DNA from 2 places in the Arthrobacter sp. K4-10C genome. Region 1 is predicted to be linked to the other one. Evidence: predicted binding sites of a transcription regulator. Region 1 holds the regulator's gene; the other holds the start of a gene.
The links. Region 1 encodes HrcA, which represses chaperone genes, less so after heat shock. Its sites were predicted from a motif close to TTNGCACTCGNNNNNNNCGAGTGCNAA; they were not measured.

Region 1 (8,028 bases):
GCCGGGACGCCGGATACCGGAAAGCACCGCGGATGGGGGGAAGAATGACCAGGTCCCGTCATTAGATATCAACTTCATATCGGCCTTATATCGTTCCCGTCTCAGTTGGACACCGGGACGGGGTGGCGGCCGGCAGGCCCTGGGGGGTGTGCCATGCTGGAAATCCAGCTGCAGCTGGAAAACCAGGCCGCCCGGGGATCGGCGTTCCATGCCAGGAAAGGACAGGACGACAGTGCCGGAAACCGCTGCGCCCGCGAGGTACGGCCGTGCCGTGGGCCGCGTGCGCGGACTACTGCTGGCCGGCGTTCTGGCAGCAGTACCCGTGATGACCGGCTGCATAGCGGAGGCCGGGCCGTCGCCCACCGGCACGCTTCCCAATCCCATCGCCACTGGCACGCCGCAGGCCCCGTCCACCAGCGCGCCGCTGGAAACCACCCAGTCGTCGAACAAGGCTCCGGTGTACTGGATCGGCCGCAGCGAGAGCGACGTTTTCCTCTACCGCGAATTCCGCGATGTTCCGGAGCAGGAAAACCCGGTGACACGCGCCCTGCGGTCCATGATGTCGGATAAGCCCCTTGACCCGGATTTCTTCACGCCCTGGCAAAACCCCAGCCAGCTCGCCACGTCAATTTCCGGCAAGGACGTTATTACCGTGGACGTCTCCGAGGACGCTTTCAACAGCAACCTCGACGCGGAGATGGCTGCCCGTGCCATCCAGCAGCTCGTTTACACGGCAACTGCCGCCGCTGCCAGCTCCGGCCTGATCGATTCGGGGCAGCAGATCCGGGTGCGCATCCTCGTCGACGGGCACACGGACTACGTGGCCTTCGACCATGTCCAGCTGGGTGCGCTGATGACCCGAACCACCGGGCTGGTGGCGCCTGTATGGATTATCGATCCGCAGGAAAACGTGGAAGTGCCCGGCGGGAGCGTCAAGATCACCGGACGAAGCACCACAGCCGGCGGGAAGCTCCGCTGGCAGATCCTGCGGTCCGGAAACGACGGAACCAAGGAGCCCTTCCTCACCGGGGAAACCACTGCGTCGGCCGAACAGGGCCACGCCGGGGTCTTCACCCTGGCGCTGACCCTGCCGGCCGGCGACTACGAGTTGCGGGTGGCACAGGCCGGAACCGGGGGTGGGCCCGACCAGTACGGGGACACCCGGGCCTTCAAGGTGCGGTAGCCGTCCAGCGTCCCAGGATATCGCTGGCAAGCACGACGGCGGCGGGGCCGGCGGTGGACGACCGCAGGACATGGTGCCCCAGCAGTGCAGTCACGGCGCCCTTGTCGCAAAGCCTGGTGACTTCGCGGGGACTGATACCGCCCTCCGGCCCCACGATCAGGAGCACCTCCCGGGGGTCCGCTCCCCCGGCACCGGCCCACGCCTCAAGCACACTGCGGAGGGGGCGGACGGCGTCCTCGTGCAGGATAACGGCAAGGTCCGCGGCTTCGACGGCTATTGCGAGGGCGGCAGTGTCGACGGCGGGGCGGACCTCCGGCACCCATGCCCGCCGGGCCTGCTTGGCGGCTGCGGTAACCACCGACTGCCATTTGGCATGCGCTTTGACAGCCCGATCGCCTTTCCAGCGCACGATTGATCGCTCGGACTGCCACGGAATGACGGCGTCTATCCCGAGCTCAGTGGCTGTCTCGATGGCCAGTTCATCCCGGTCGCCCTTTGCCAGGGCCTGGACGAGTACCAGCCGGACATCGGGCCGGGATTCGACGGCCATGGACGAACACTCCACCTCCAGGGCGGACGCGGAAGCCTCAACGACGCGCCCGGTCATTCTGGTGCCGGTGCCATCGACAATGTCCACGGGTTCACCCGGTTCCAGGCGTTTTACGGCCACCGCATGCCTGGCCTCAGGCCCCTCGAGGAGGAACTTACCGCCAGGCTGCATCCCGTCAAGGGATCCTGCGGGAGTGAAGAAGACGGGGTTGCTCACCGCTACAGGTTACCGAGGCGGTCCCGGAGTTTGGCGAACATGCCGCCGCTCGCAGCCAGCTTGCCCTCGGTGATCTGCTCGCCGCGCAGCTTGGCCAGCTGCCGCAGCAGGTCTTCCTGGGCAGCATCCAATTTGGCCGGCGTCTCCACCTGCAGGTGCACCTTCAGGTCGCCACGGCCGTATCCGCGCAGATGGGTGACGCCCAGTCCGCGAAGGGTGATGATTTCGCCGGACTGCGTCCCGGGCTTGACGTCGATCTCCTGGGTTCCGTCGAAGGTTTCCAGGCTGACCTCGGTGCCGAGGGCAGCCGCCGTCATCGGAATGTTCAGGGTGGCGTGGAGGTCGTCCCCGTCGCGGACATACGTGGCGTCGTTGTTGACCCGGATCTCCACGTAGAGGTCGCCGGCAGGTCCGCCGGCGGGTCCCGCCTCGCCCTGGCCGGTCAACTGGATGCGGGTTCCGGTGGCCACGCCGGCAGGAACCTTGATCGTCAGGGAACGGCGGCTGCGGATGCGGCCCTGGCCACTGCACTCGTTGCAGGGGTCCTTGATGACGGTGCCGAAGCCTTCGCAGGTACCGCAGGGAGCAGCCGTCATGACCTGGCCGAGGATGGAGCGGACTGCCCTCTGGACCTGGCCGCTGCCGCCGCAGATGTCGCAGCGCTCCGGGTGGGTTCCCGGCCGGCAGCATGAGCCCTCACAGGTGGGGCAGGTAACCGCAGTGTCCACCTCGAGTTTCTTGTTGACACCGAACACGGCGTCGCGGAGGTCGATCCGGACGCTGATGAGCGCGTCCTGCCCGCGGCGGACCCGGGAGGCAGGACCGGTGGAACCGCCGGCGCCAAAGAAGGTGTCGAAGATGTCCTGGAAAGCGAAGCCCTGGCCTGCGTAGCTGCCGCCGCCGAACCCGTTGTCCGTGCCGTTTTCGTTGCCGGTGGTGTCATAGACACGCCGTTTCTGCGGGTCCGAGAGGACTTCGTACGCATGGGTGACTGCCTTGAAGCGGTCAGCAGCCTCCTCCCCCGGGTTGACGTCCGGGTGCAGGGTGCGGGCAAGCTTGCGGTAGGCCTTCTTGATTTCTTCTCCCGTGGCCTCCGGTGAGACTCCAAGGACGTCGTAGTGGCTGCTCAAAGTTGGTATCTCTTCCTTGTTGTACTGCTGCAGTGGGGGTGCCCTGGCGGCCGTCCGGCTGCGGTGGCAGCCGGACTGTCCGGTCAGGGTCCCAGGATCCGGGAAAGGTAGCGGGCGACGGCCCTGACGGCTGCCATCGTGGTGGGGTAGTCCATGCGGGTGGGTCCCAGCACACCTATCTTGGCTGCACTGTCCGGGCCGTACCCAGTAGCGACCACCGAGGCTTCGGCAAGGCCGTCATATGGGTTTTCCCGCCCGATGCTTACAGCGACGCCACGGTGGTCCTGCGCCATCTCGCTCAGCAGGCGCAGCATCACCACCTGTTCCTCCAGTGCTTCCAGCACCGGGCCGATGCTGAGCGGGAAATCCACGTTGGACCGCGCGAGGTTCGCCGTGCCCGCCATGACCATGCGTTCCTCGCGGCTGCTCTGCGCGAGGATCTCCAGCCCGTGGGCCAGCGCCTGCGCGGCCTGCCGCTGTCCCGGACTGACTGCGGAAACGACGGCGGGCAGGGACTGCGCCAGCTGGCCCAGCGGAGTTCCGGCGAGGGAACCGAGGAACCGGGTCCGCAGCGCTGCGAGTGCATCGTCGGCGAGGTCCTGCCCGACGTCGATAACCCGTTGCTCCACCTTGCCGCTGTTGGCGATAAGGACCACCAGGACTTTCCGGGGTGCCAGCAGGACAAATTCGATGTGGCGGATCAGGGCCCGGCTCAGGTGGGGGTACTGGACCACGGCCACCTGGTTGGTCAGTTGCGAGAGCAGGCGGACGGTCCGGTCCAGCACGTCGTCGAGGTCGTCGGAGCCTTCGAGCAGGGACTGGATGGCGCGGCGTTCCGCCTGCGACAACGGCTTCACGGCAGAAATCTGGTCCACGAACAGGCGATAGCCCTTGTCCGTGGGAATCCGGCCCGCGCTGGTGTGGGGCGCGGTGATGAGTCCTTCATCCTCCAGCGCGGCCATGTCGTTGCGGATTGTTGCACTGGATACGCCGAGATGATGCCTCTCCACCAGCGCCTTGGAACCGACCGGCTCGCGGGAGTGGACGTAGTCCTCCACGATTGCCCGCAGTACTTCCAGTTTGCGTGGCTCGCTCACACTCCACCTCCATCCAGGGTCAGGGCGGCTGCGCCGCCCCGTGCAAACCATCAGGCTTAGCACTCGACATGCCTAAGTGCTAACAGTCTATTATGCCTCGCCCCGTTGTTAGCATTGGTACCGCTCCGGGCGACCTTCCGGCGGCACTGATCTAGAGCTAGGCGGAGTCGATCCATGGATTACCAGAACTGGGGCCCCCGGGACATGTCCGCTCCCGTCCGCACCCAATTGCCCGAAGTGCCCGTTGAACGCGGAATGGTCCTGGAAGATGTCCAGTCCGGCTGGGTTGGCGCGGTAACCCGGGTGGAAAAGTCCGGCGGGATGCACGTTGTGGCCCTGGAGGACCGGCGCGGCAAATCACGCACCTTCAGGCTCGGCTTCGGCTTCCTTTTGGAAGGCCGAGCTATCCGGCTGATGCCGCCGGCACCGCGCCCGGCAACCGGCCCGGCCACCGGAAGGACGGCCTCGGGCTCCGTGCGGGTTGCAGGCCAGCGAGCCCAGGTCGCCAAGGCCAGCCGCATCTGGGTGGAGGGTAAACACGACGCCGAACTGGTGGAAAAGGTTTGGGGCGATGACCTCCGGGTGGAGGGTATCGTCGTCGAACCCCTGCACGGCATTGACGACCTCGCCGCAGCAGTGGCAGATTTCCGGCCCGGGCCGGGACGGCGGCTCGGCGTGCTCGTGGACCACCTGGTGCCCGATTCAAAGGAATCCCGCATTGCCGACGCCGTCATGGCGTCCCCAGGCGCGGCAGGAAATGTCCTGATCGTGGGCCACCCCTACGTGGATGTGTGGCAAGCCATCCGGCCGACGGTGCTGGGGATCGAACAATGGCCTGTGGTGCCCCGCGGCCAGGATTGGAAGACCGGTATCCTCGCCGCTTTCGGCTGGCCTCATGCCACCAAGGAGGACATTGGGCTGGGCTGGCAGAAGCTGCTGGGCGCCGTCCGCAGCTACGCGGACCTGGAGGCGTCACTGCTGGGCCGTGTCGAGGAAGTGATTGACTTCCTTACTGTTCCCTGAGTGGGGAGCCAACGGACCGATAGCCAGTATTCTTGGTACTGCAGGTCCTGCCGCACTGTTGCAGGCGCGGCGGGGCAACACCGGCATTCCGCACTATTTTGCACTCTCGAAGGAAACTTACCGTGGCAGAAAACGCACGTGATCATAGGGACAGCCAGGGCGGCGCCGGTCGGTCCGAATACCACGGTGTCCCGGCGAACGCGCTGCCCCTGACGGCCAGCGAGGACCGCCAGTGGGCCACACTGGCGCACTTCGGGGGGATCCTCGGATGTGTCCCTGCGCTGCTGATTTTCCTGATTTTCCGTGACCGCGGACCGTTTACCGCCCAGGAATCCAAGGAAGCGCTGAACTTCAGCCTTCCGCCCACCATCGCGGCCGTGGTGGCAAACATCCTGGTGTTCATCCCCGTGATCGGAAACATCTTTGCCGTCATCGCCACCCTGATCTGGATCGCCCTGACGTGCTTCTCCGTGGCCGCCGGCATCCACGTGAACCGCGGCCAGCCGCACCGGTATCAGTACAACCTGCGCTGGATCAAGTAATCCCCACCGGCTCCCAGCCCTCGCAGGCTCGGGCCGGGACCCTCGCCGGCGTGGGGACTAGTCAGGGAGGAGGCGGCGGACCACCGCGTCGGCCAGCAGGCGCCCCTTCAGGGTGAGGACGAGTTTCCCCCGGAATGCCGCAGCCGGATCCACCAGGCCGTCGGCGATCAATCCGGCAATTTCATGCCGTCCTGCCGCGCTCAGGGTGGCGACATCAAGGCCTGCCTGGAGGCGGGCCTCCAGCATGATGCGTTCAACGTTCCGGGTTTCCCGGTCCAGCGTTTCCCTTCCGGCAGCCGGTGACACACCCTGCGCGAGGCGACCGGCGTAGGCAGTCGGATGCTTGACGTTCCACCACCGGATTCCGCCCACATGGGAATGCGCGCCGGGGCCGATCCCCCACCAGTCGTCGCCCCGCCAGTAGGCGAGGTTGTGCCGGCATGCCTGCTCAGGGGTGCGGGCCCAGTTGCTGACCTCGTACCAGCCCAGCCCGGCTTCGGTGATGAGCTGGTCGGCGAGTTCATACTTGTCGGCGTGGTCGTCGTCGTCGATTTCCGGGACTTCGCCGCGGCGGATCTGGGCGGCGAGCTTGGTGCCGTCCTCGACGATCAGCGCGTAGGCGCTGATGTGGTCGGGCTGGTAGGACAATGCAGTCTCAAGGGAGTACCGCCAGTCGTCCAGGGACTCCCCGGGGGTTCCGTAGATCAGGTCCAGGCTCACGGCAAGTCGGGCCTCCCGTGCCCACTGCACCACCTGGGGCACCCGGCTGGGGGCGTGGGTACGGTCCAGGACCTTCAACACATGCGGAACCGCCGACTGCATGCCGAAAGACACCCGTGTGAAGCCGGCGGCCTTGAGGACCGCGAGGGATTCAGGCGTCACGGAGTCCGGGTTGGCTTCGGTGGTGACCTCCGCGCCCTCCTCGATGCCCCACTCGTCGATTGCCGCCCGGAGGATCAGCGCGAGGTCGTCCGCAGGGAGCAGGGTGGGTGTCCCGCCGCCGAAAAACACGGTGCTGAGCTTTCGCGCGGGAACCCCGGACCCTGCCAGCACGGCGGCGGCAAACGAGACCTCGGAGGCAGCCGTCCGGGCGTAGGCGTCCTGTGACGCGCCGCCGCCGAGCTCGGTGGCCGTGTAGGTATTGAAGTCGCAGTACCCGCAGCGCACGGCGCAGAAGGGTATGTGAACGTACAGCCCGAACGCACGGCCCGCCGCGCCTTCCGCTGCCTGGGCAGGCAGCAGGCCGTCCGGCGGCGCCGGGTCGCCCAGGGGAAGAACGCTAGGCATTGCTGCGGCCCTTTGTGCATGCGGCCACTGTCATCACTACTTCTTGGCCTTGTCCTTGGACTCGTCGGTGGTCAGCGCGGCGATGAAGGCTTCCTGGGGGACCTCCACGCGGCCCACCATCTTCATGCGCTTCTTGCCTTCCTTCTGCTTCTCGAGCAGCTTGCGCTTCCGGGAAATGTCGCCGCCGTAGCACTTGGCGAGCACATCCTTGCGGATGGCGCGGATACTTTCGCGCGCGATGATCCGGGAACCGATGGCGGCCTGGATGGGAACCTCGAACTGCTGCCTTGGAATGAGCTCGCGCAGCTTGCCGGTCATCATCACGCCGTATGCGTAGGCCTTGTCCTTGTGGGTGATGGCGCTGAAGGCGTCCACCTGCTCGCCCTGGAGCAGGATGTCAACCTTGACCAGGTCGGCCACCTGTTCGCCGTCGGCCTTCCAGTCCAGCGACGCGTAGCCGCGGGTCTTGGATTTGAGGATGTCAAAGAAGTCGAAGACGATCTCGGCGAGCGGGATCCAGTACCGCAGTTCCACGCGGTCCTCGGAAAGGTAGTCCATGCCCTTCATCTGCCCGCGCCGGCCCTGGCAGAGCTCCATGATGGCTCCGACAAACTCGTTCGGGGCGAGGATTGTCGCGGACACCATGGGTTCGCGGACTTCCCGGATTTTTCCGGCCGGGAACTCGCTGGGGTTGGTGACGGTCAGGACAGTCTTGTCCTCAAGGGTCACTTCGTATACCACGTTAGGTGCGGTTGAGATGAGGTCCAGGTTGAATTCACGCTCGAGGCGTTCGCGGACGATCTCCAGGTGCAGCAGGCCCAGGAAGCCCACGCGGAAGCCGAAACCCAGCGCAGCTGACGTTTCGGGCTCATAGACCAGGGCGGCGTCGTTGAGCTTGAGCTTGTCCAGGGCATCGCGCAGCACCGGGTAATCGGTCCCGTCCAGCGGGTAAAGCCCGGAGAACACCATAGGCTTGGGATCCGCATAGCCGCTGAGGGAT
Region 2 (8,028 bases), on a different contig from region 1:
ACGCCGCCGCCGCGGCCGTTGCCCTCATGACCACCGAGGAAAAAGCCGGCCAGGTGCTGATGCCGTTCTTCCAGGGGAAGAATGTGGAGGCGCATGCCGCCACCATCGAGCGGCTGCACCTGGCGGGGTCCATCATCATGGGCGACAACGTTCCCCGTGATCCGCAGGGGCGGGTGGACCTTGCCGGCATGGGCGCCATCAACCAGCGGCTGGCGCAGGCCACCGTTGCGGACGGGGACCCTTGGCCCGGACTGGTCGGGGTTGACCAGGAGGGCGGCATGGTGGCCCGCCTGGGTCCGCCGTTGACGGAGTGGCCCGCACCCATGAGCTACGGTGCCGCGGGCAGCGGAGCGTTGAGCCGGGAAGCCGGGCAGGGCCTGGCCGGCGAACTGGTGCCGCTGGGCTTCAACGTCGATTTCGCCCCGGACACGGACGTCACCATGGGGCCGGCGGACCCCACCATCGGTGCCCGGTCCATGTCCGCTGACCCTGCCGTCGCTGCCGTGCACGGAGTGGCGTTTTCGCAGGGCATGCTCGCGGCCGGCGTCCTCCCCACGGTGAAGCACTTCCCGGGACACGGTTCCGTCACCGCGGATTCCCACCAGAGCCTGCCCACCCAGCCCGCCGGCCTGGAGGAACTCCGTGGCAGGGACTGGAAGCCCTTCCAGGCGGCCATCGCCGCCGGCACCCCGATGGTGATGACCGGGCACATAGCCGTGCCCGCGCTGGAACCCGGCGTCCCGGCGTCGCTCTCTGCTCCTACGTATGCCGCCCTGCGCGGACTTGGATTCAAGGGCGTGGCGGTGACGGACGCGCTGAACATGGGAGCGGTGACCAAGCAGTACCCGGGCGGCACGGCTGCGGTGATGGCACTGGCGGCCGGCGCCGACCTGCTGCTGATGCCCGCCGACGTTGCCCAGGCCCATGCTGCCATCGTCGCTGCCGCGAAGTCGGGCAGCCTCCCCGCCGAGCGGCTGGACGAGGCTGCCCGGCGGGTGGCCACCATGATGATCTGGCAGGGCCGCAGGGGTCCTGCGGTAGGGATACCGGCCGGCAGCGCGGCACCGGTCTCCGCCCGCGTCTCGGCCTCGGCCGTCACCATGGTGTCCGGTCCGTGCAGCGGACCCCTGGTTCCGGGGGCCGTCAGGGTGGCCGGCGGCGGGCCTGGGGACCGGGAACGGTTCGAGGCCGCCGCCGTACGGGCAGGGCTGGCCGTCGGATCCGGGCCGCTGGTGAACCTCATCGGGATGGGCGGGCGCCCCGGCGGAGGGGACATCGAGGTGGCCCTGGATGCCCCCTGGGTTCTGCATGCCTCCCGCGCGCCCGTCCGGTTGGCGCTCTACGGCCGCAGCGACCCCGCGTTCGACGCGCTGGCCGCGGTGCTGGCAGGGAAGGCGCCGGCGCCCGGGAAGCTGCCTGCCGCCGTCGGGAACGTCCCGGCCGGAACCGGCTGCCCCTAACCCGGGGAGGGAGCGTTTAATGGTCAGGTGCCCATTCTGAATAAAGACATGACTCTCTGCATCTCGCTCTCGGCCCGTCCCAGCAACAACGGGACAAGGTTCCACAACCACCTGTACGGGCAGTTGGAGCTCAATTGGATCTACAAGGCGTTCGCCCCCACCAACCTGGAACAGGCCATCGCCGGGGTCCGCGGACTTGGCATCCGCGGCTGCGCCATCTCCATGCCCTACAAGGAGGACGTCATCGCCCTGGTTGACGAGATGGACCCCTCCGCCAAGGCCATCGATTCGGTCAACACCATCGTCAACACGCACGGCCACCTCAAGGCCTACAACACCGACTACACCGCCATCGAGCAGCTGCTCGCCGCCAACTCCGTACCCACCGGCTATTCGGTCCTGGTCCAGGGGGCGGGCGGCATGGCCAAGGCCACTGTTGCGGCGCTCCGGGACGCCGGCTTCAAGGACGTCACGGTGATCGCCCGGAACGAGGCCGCCGGACGGGCGCTCGCTGACCAGTACGGCTTCCAGTGGCGTGCAGCGCTCGACGGCGGCACGGCGGACTTGATCATTAACGTCACCCCGCTTGGAATGGCCGGCGGGGCGGAAGCGGACACCCTGGCCTTCCCGACCGAGGCCATCCAGGCTGCCGAGCTCGTCTTCGATGTGGTTGCCCTGCCCGCTGAAACCCCCCTGATCCAGGCTGCCCGCGCCGCCGGAAAGCCGGTGATCACGGGCGCGGAAGTTGCCACCATCCAGGCGCTGGAACAATTCGTGCTCTACACCGGCGTGCGGCCAAGCCCGGAGCAGGTGAGGGCTGCCGAGGAGTTCATGCGCGCGCAGTAGCGCCGATGGCAGGTGGGGCTTATCCAGTCCCGGCCGGGACGGGTTCCACCACGACGGCCACCCGGTTTTCCCCGATGCGGGTCAGGACCAGGGTGGCCGTCTTGCCGGTGCCCTTCCTGGCTGCATTCCTGCCGCCGGGCAGCAGCTGCTTCCGCAGTTCCTCCGGCGTGACCGCGGTGCCGCGTTTCTTGATGTCCAGCACCGTGATGCCTTCCTGCTTCACCCACGCCTTGAGCGCCTTGACGTTGTAGGGCATGACATCCAGCACCTTGTACGCCCGGGCGAAGGGGGTGTCCATCAGCGCGGGGGCGCAGATATACGCGATGTGCTCGTCCACCAGGTGGCCGCCGAGCTCCCGTGCGACGTCGGCCACAAGCCCCGCGCGGATGACGGCGCCGTCCGGTTCATAGAGGTAGCCCGCCACGGGGCCCACCGGCGCCGCCGCTTCGGCCCCGAAATCCTCGGCGCTTACCAATTCGGCAGCTCCGGCCGGGCCCAGCACCAGGGCTGAGCGGCGGACTCCCGGGCGGCGGACTGCGTTGAACCAGAGCGCCACTTCGGTGACGTCCCCGTTCACGGACACCCACTGTGCTTCGCAGTCTTGCGGCACGGCGTCATGCGGCATGCCGGGGCCCATCTTCACTCCCACGGCCTTTCCGGACGCCGCGAGGGACTCCGCGAAGGACAGCGGCGGCGAAAAGGCCTCGGGGTCCCAGATGCGCGTGGTGCCGGAGCTGGAGGTGACCCTCCGGGCCGGGTCCAGCCACACGCCGTCGATCCCGTCCAGCGCAACCCCGGTGGCGTCCGCGTGAACCACGGTGGCGTTCGGAAAGGGAATGAGGTTCACGGTGGCGCAGGCGGCAGTTGTTTCGTCCATTTCCACTGCTGTGACCGTGACGTCCAGGGACGCCAGGGCGAGGGAATCGGCGCCGAGTCCGCAGCCCAGGTCCGCCACGTGGCTGATCCCCGCTCCGGCGAACCGCTGCGCATGGCGGGCCGCAACGTTCAGGCGGGTGGCCTGCTCCAGCCCGGCCTGGGTGAAGAGCATCTGGCGGGCGAACTCGCCGAACTTCGCCTCCGCCCTGGTGCGGAGCCGGGACTGGGTGAGGACGGCGGACACCAGTTCGGGCGAGTGCCCGGCTTTGCGCAGGGCCGAATTCAGTTCAAGCGACGCGGCCTCCTGGTAGGAATCCAGGGACGCCAGCAGTTCCCAGCCTTCCGGGGTGAGCAGCGGTGCGATTTGGTCCTGGGCAGCGTTGGGCATGCGTTCCAGCCTAGTGGAGGAGCGTCTTGGGGGATGCCGATAGGGTTGAAACCATGGAAGACAGCGCAGGCCCCCAGCAGTCCGAAGAACAGCAGCCGATGGACCGGGGTCCCGCCAGGTACGCCCGCCCGGCGCTGATCGCGGCGTCCGTGGCGGCTGTGGTTTGCCTTGCCCTGTTGGCCATCATCTTCTTCCTGGACACCTTCAACGCCACCGTCTATTCCGTGGGCGGCAACAACATCCAGGACGACACCCAGGAGGCCCGCGACATCCGCGGACTTTACGCCGGGGCCCGGACCGGGAGCATCGTGTTCCTGGTCGCCTCCCTGCTGGCCGCCGCTGTGGCAGCCATAGTGCTGTACCGCGGCCGGAATCAGGGGACGCCGGATACCGACGGCGGAGAGGACGTTGGTCTCGAGGACCTGGGCCGCTGAGGTTTTTGACCGGCGCTGGTCAGCAGGACGCCGGATATCACCAGGATTCCCCCCGCCACCTGCGCCACGGTGACGGGCTGACCAAGCAGCACCGTGATCACGGCGGTAAAGACGGCGATCAGGTTCAGGTAGTTGCCCGCGTTTGCGGCCGTGGTCCGCTTCAGGGCCAGGTTCCACAGCAGGTAGGAGCCCAGCGACGGGAACAAGGCGATAAACGCCAGCGACCAGCCTTCGGCGGGCGTGGACGGCAGGCCCGCACCGGCTGCCGCAGCGACAGGAGCCAGGACCACGGCGGCCAGGGCCACCTGTACGGCGGTGGAGGTGATGGCGGGCAGGGACAGCCGGCGGGCGATGATGGTGTAGAAACCCCACACCGTGATGGCTGCGAGGATCAGAAGTTCACCGGTGTTGATCGAGAAGGTCAGCAGCCGCTGCAGGTCACCGCCGGTGAGGACCAGCAGGACCCCCGCAAGCCCCAACCCGATACCCAGCCAGCTCACCGGACGGGGCCGGTCCTTGAGCAGTACCACGGCCAGCACCATGATCAATGCCGGGTTGGCTGCCGTGACCAGGGAAGCGTTCAGGGCAGAGGTGTGCTGCAGCGCGCTGTACAGCAGCAGGGTGTAGCCGCTCATGCCCAGCAGGCTCAGCAGCAGCAGGACCGGCCAGCGCCGAAGTACGCCCTTCCAGTCCGGCCTGTCCACGTACTGGGCCAGGAGGAGCAGCGGAACGCCAGCCAGTGCCCAGCGCCAAAACGTCAGCTGGAGCGGGTCCATGGTCTGCATGGCCGACTGGCCCACCACGAAATTTCCGGCCCAGAAAAGGTTGGCAAGGATGAGGTACACGGCAGCTCGCACCGCTTCAATTTACACGCCGGCTCCGTCCGCCGATGACGAAACGCTGGCACTCGCCTTGACCGAGTGCTAACCCGCACATAGAGTCTTCATTAGCACTCTCCCTAGGAGGGTGCTAACACATGAAGAGCTGCCAGCCAGGCTGCTGCCGGCACCGCGACGACGGTTGCCAGCCAGGGCGGAAGCTTTCCAAGTCCACGAATTTGCTGACGAAAAGGAGAGGTCCGAGTGTCGGTCTCTATTAAGCCTCTTGAGGATCGTATTGTTGTCCGCCCGCTCGAAGCCGAGCAGACCACGGCTTCCGGCCTGGTTATCCCGGACTCCGCACAGGAGAAGCCCCAGGAAGGCGAAGTTGTTGCAGTAGGCCCCGGCCGCTTCGAAGACGGCAACCGCGTACCGGTCGACGTAGCCGTCGGCGACGTCGTCATCTACTCCAAGTACGGTGGAACCGAAGTCAAGACCGGCGGCAGCGAGTACCTCGTGCTGTCCGCCCGCGACGTCCTGGCGATCGTCGTAAAGTAACTTCCCGGATCCCCGTGCCGCTGGTCATGCCTTCTGCTGGTCAGCTGCGCGGGGTTCTGTCTTGAAAGGACAAAACCATGGCAAAGCAGCTTGCGTTTAACGACGCTGCCCGCCGGTCTCTTGAAGCCGGCATCGATAAGCTCGCCAACACTGTCAAGGTGACGCTCGGCCCCCGCGGCCGCAACGTTGTCCTCGACAAAAAGTGGGGAGCGCCCACCATCACCAACGACGGCGTCACCATTGCCCGCGAAGTTGAGCTGGATGACCCGTACGAGAACCTTGGTGCACAGCTGGCCAAGGAAGTAGCCACCAAGACCAACGATGTTGCCGGCGACGGCACCACCACGGCCACCGTCCTGGCCCAGGCACTGGTCAAGGAAGGCCTGCGCAACGTCGCTGCCGGCGCTGCCCCCGGACAGATCAAGCGTGGCATCGAGGTTTCGGTTGAGGCCGTCGCCGCCCGCCTGCTGGAGAACGCCCGCCCCGTTGAAGGCACCCAGGTTGCCAGCGTCGCGGCCATCTCGGCACAGAGCGACGAGATCGGCGAGCTCCTGGCCGAGGCGTTCGGCAAGGTGGGCAAGGATGGTGTGATCACCATCGAGGAATCTTCCACCACCCAGACCGAGCTGGTCCTGACCGAGGGCATGCAGTTTGACAAGGGCTACCTGTCCCCGTACTTCATCACCGACGCGGACCGCCAGGAAGCCGTACTTGAAGACGCCCTCATCCTGATCAACCAGGGCAAGATCTCCTCGCTGCAGGAATTCCTGCCGCTGCTGGAGAAGGCGCTGCAGGCTTCCAAGCCCCTGTTCATCATCGCCGAGGACGTGGACGGCGAGGCCCTGTCCACGCTGATCGTCAACCGCATCCGCGGCACGCTGAACGTCGTGGCCGTCAAGGCTCCCGGCTTTGGCGACCGCCGCAAGGCCATGCTGCAGGACATCGCCACCCTTACCGGTGCGCAGGTTGTCTCCCCGGAGCTGGGCCTGAGCCTGGACACCGTCGGCCTTGAGGTGCTGGGTACGGCCCGCCGCATCACGGTCACCAAGGACCACACCACCATCGTGGACGGCGCCGGCTCTGCCGAGGACGTGGCAGCACGCGTCGCGCAGCTCCGCGCCGAGCTGGCCCGCACCGACTCCGACTGGGACCGCGAAAAGCTCCAGGAACGCCTGGCCAAGCTGGCCGGCGGCATCGGCGTCATCAAGGTGGGTGCTGCTACCGAGGTTGAACTGAAGGAAAAGAAGCACCGCATCGAGGATGCTGTTTCCTCCACCCGCGCTGCCCTCGAAGAAGGCATTGTGGCCGGTGGCGGCTCCGCATTGATCCACGCCCTCAAGGCACTGGATGAGGACCCCGCGGTCAAGGCACTGGAAGGCGACGCCGCCGCTGCTGTGGGCATCGTCCGCCGCGCGCTGGTGCAGCCGCTGCGCTGGATCGCCCAGAACGCCGGTTTCGATGGCTACGTCATCACCGCCAAGGTCGCCGAGCTCGAAACCAACAACGGCTTCAACGCCAAGTCGGGCGAGTACGAGGACCTGATCGCCGCCGGTGTCATCGACCCCGTCAAGGTCACCCGTGCAGCCCTGCGCAACGCAGCCTCCATCGCTGCCCTGGTTCTCACTACCGAGACCCTGGTTGTGGAGAAGGCCGCTGAGGAAGACGAGCACGCAGGCCACAGCCACTGAGCTGACGTCTGCTTGCAAGACTGCACACAAGAAACCGGTCCAGCATCCGCTGGGCCGGTTTTTTGATGGACGCGACCACCCTTCCCATCACGTTCCCGGCATGTCCTGCGTTTCGACTCCGCCCGCACGCTCGTAGACCAGCGACACCGCACCCTTCGGGAAGGAGCGCGCCGGCTCGGCGAGGCGGAAGGAAGCCGGAATCGTCCCGGTGTCAAAGAGGCGCTTGCCCTGCCCCAAGGTGAGCGGATAGAGCCAGATGCGGAGGCGGTCGAGCACATCTGCCTCCAGCAGTGAACGGATGAGGACGCCGCTGCCGAACATGTGCACCTGGTGGAACTCCTCGCGGAGCCTGCCTGCGGCGGCGGCGTCCGGCAGGACCGTGGTGCCTGCCCAGTCCGGATCGGTCAGGGATCCGGAGACGACGAACTTGGGCACGCGGTTGAGCGTGCCGCCGATGTCACCTGACTGGTGCGGCCAGTAGGCAGCGAATATGTCGTAGGTCTTGCGGCCAAGAAGGAGGGCATCGATGCGCTCGATCTCGGCTTCGATGGCTGCCTCGGACTCGTCATCGGAGACCGGCGCCTGCCAGCCGCCGTAAGCAAAGCCGTTCTCAGTGTCTTCATCACTGCCGCCGGGCGCCTGGTACACGCCGTCGAGGGTCATAAACAGGTTCGCGACGATGATACCCACCCGCCCATTCTGGGGCAGGGTCCGGGCGCTGTCCAGAGCCAGGCGGGGCCTCCGGCGGGCGGGGCCCGAACGTGCCGCGGCCCCCGTGGCAGACTGGTGCCATGCTGCTCGAAGAGCTCGTGAAAACCAGTGATGCTGTGGCGTCCACCCGCTCCCGGCTTGCCAAGGTCGAGGCACTCGCAGACCTGCTGCACCGGCTCGAACCCGCGGACATTGTGACCGCCGTCGGCTTGCTGATCGCCCGGCCGCGGCAGGGCCGCGTGGGGATCG

Region 2: a site for HrcA is predicted at 4,905-4,931, ahead of groES (co-chaperone GroES). Genes of this name have one in related genera too.

What each region holds. Positions count from the first base shown of each region.
Region 1 covers NZ_JBNHFI010000005.1:197,724-205,751, forward strand. Annotated here, with positions in the region: gene AC5RUU_RS08665 (GerMN domain-containing protein) at 233-1,183, shown strand; gene AC5RUU_RS08670 (16S rRNA (uracil(1498)-N(3))-methyltransferase) at 1,170-1,949, opposite strand; gene dnaJ (molecular chaperone DnaJ) at 1,952-3,079, opposite strand; gene hrcA (heat-inducible transcriptional repressor HrcA) at 3,163-4,176, opposite strand; gene AC5RUU_RS08685 (DUF3097 domain-containing protein) at 4,351-5,199, shown strand; gene AC5RUU_RS08690 (DUF4870 domain-containing protein) at 5,322-5,741, shown strand; gene hemW (radical SAM family heme chaperone HemW) at 5,799-7,028, opposite strand; gene lepA (translation elongation factor 4) at 7,065-8,028, opposite strand, start outside.
Region 2 covers NZ_JBNHFI010000001.1:203,009-211,036, reverse strand. Annotated here, with positions in the region: gene AC5RUU_RS00920 (glycoside hydrolase family 3 N-terminal domain-containing protein) at 27-1,460, shown strand; gene AC5RUU_RS00915 (shikimate 5-dehydrogenase) at 1,488-2,306, shown strand; gene AC5RUU_RS00910 (THUMP-like domain-containing protein) at 2,326-3,570, opposite strand; gene AC5RUU_RS00905 (hypothetical protein) at 3,624-4,004, shown strand; gene AC5RUU_RS00900 (DMT family transporter) at 3,944-4,861, opposite strand; gene groES (co-chaperone GroES) at 5,087-5,380, shown strand; gene groL (chaperonin GroEL) at 5,458-7,068, shown strand; gene AC5RUU_RS00885 (dihydrofolate reductase family protein) at 7,156-7,758, opposite strand; gene AC5RUU_RS00880 (ATP-dependent DNA ligase) at 7,860-8,028, shown strand, end outside.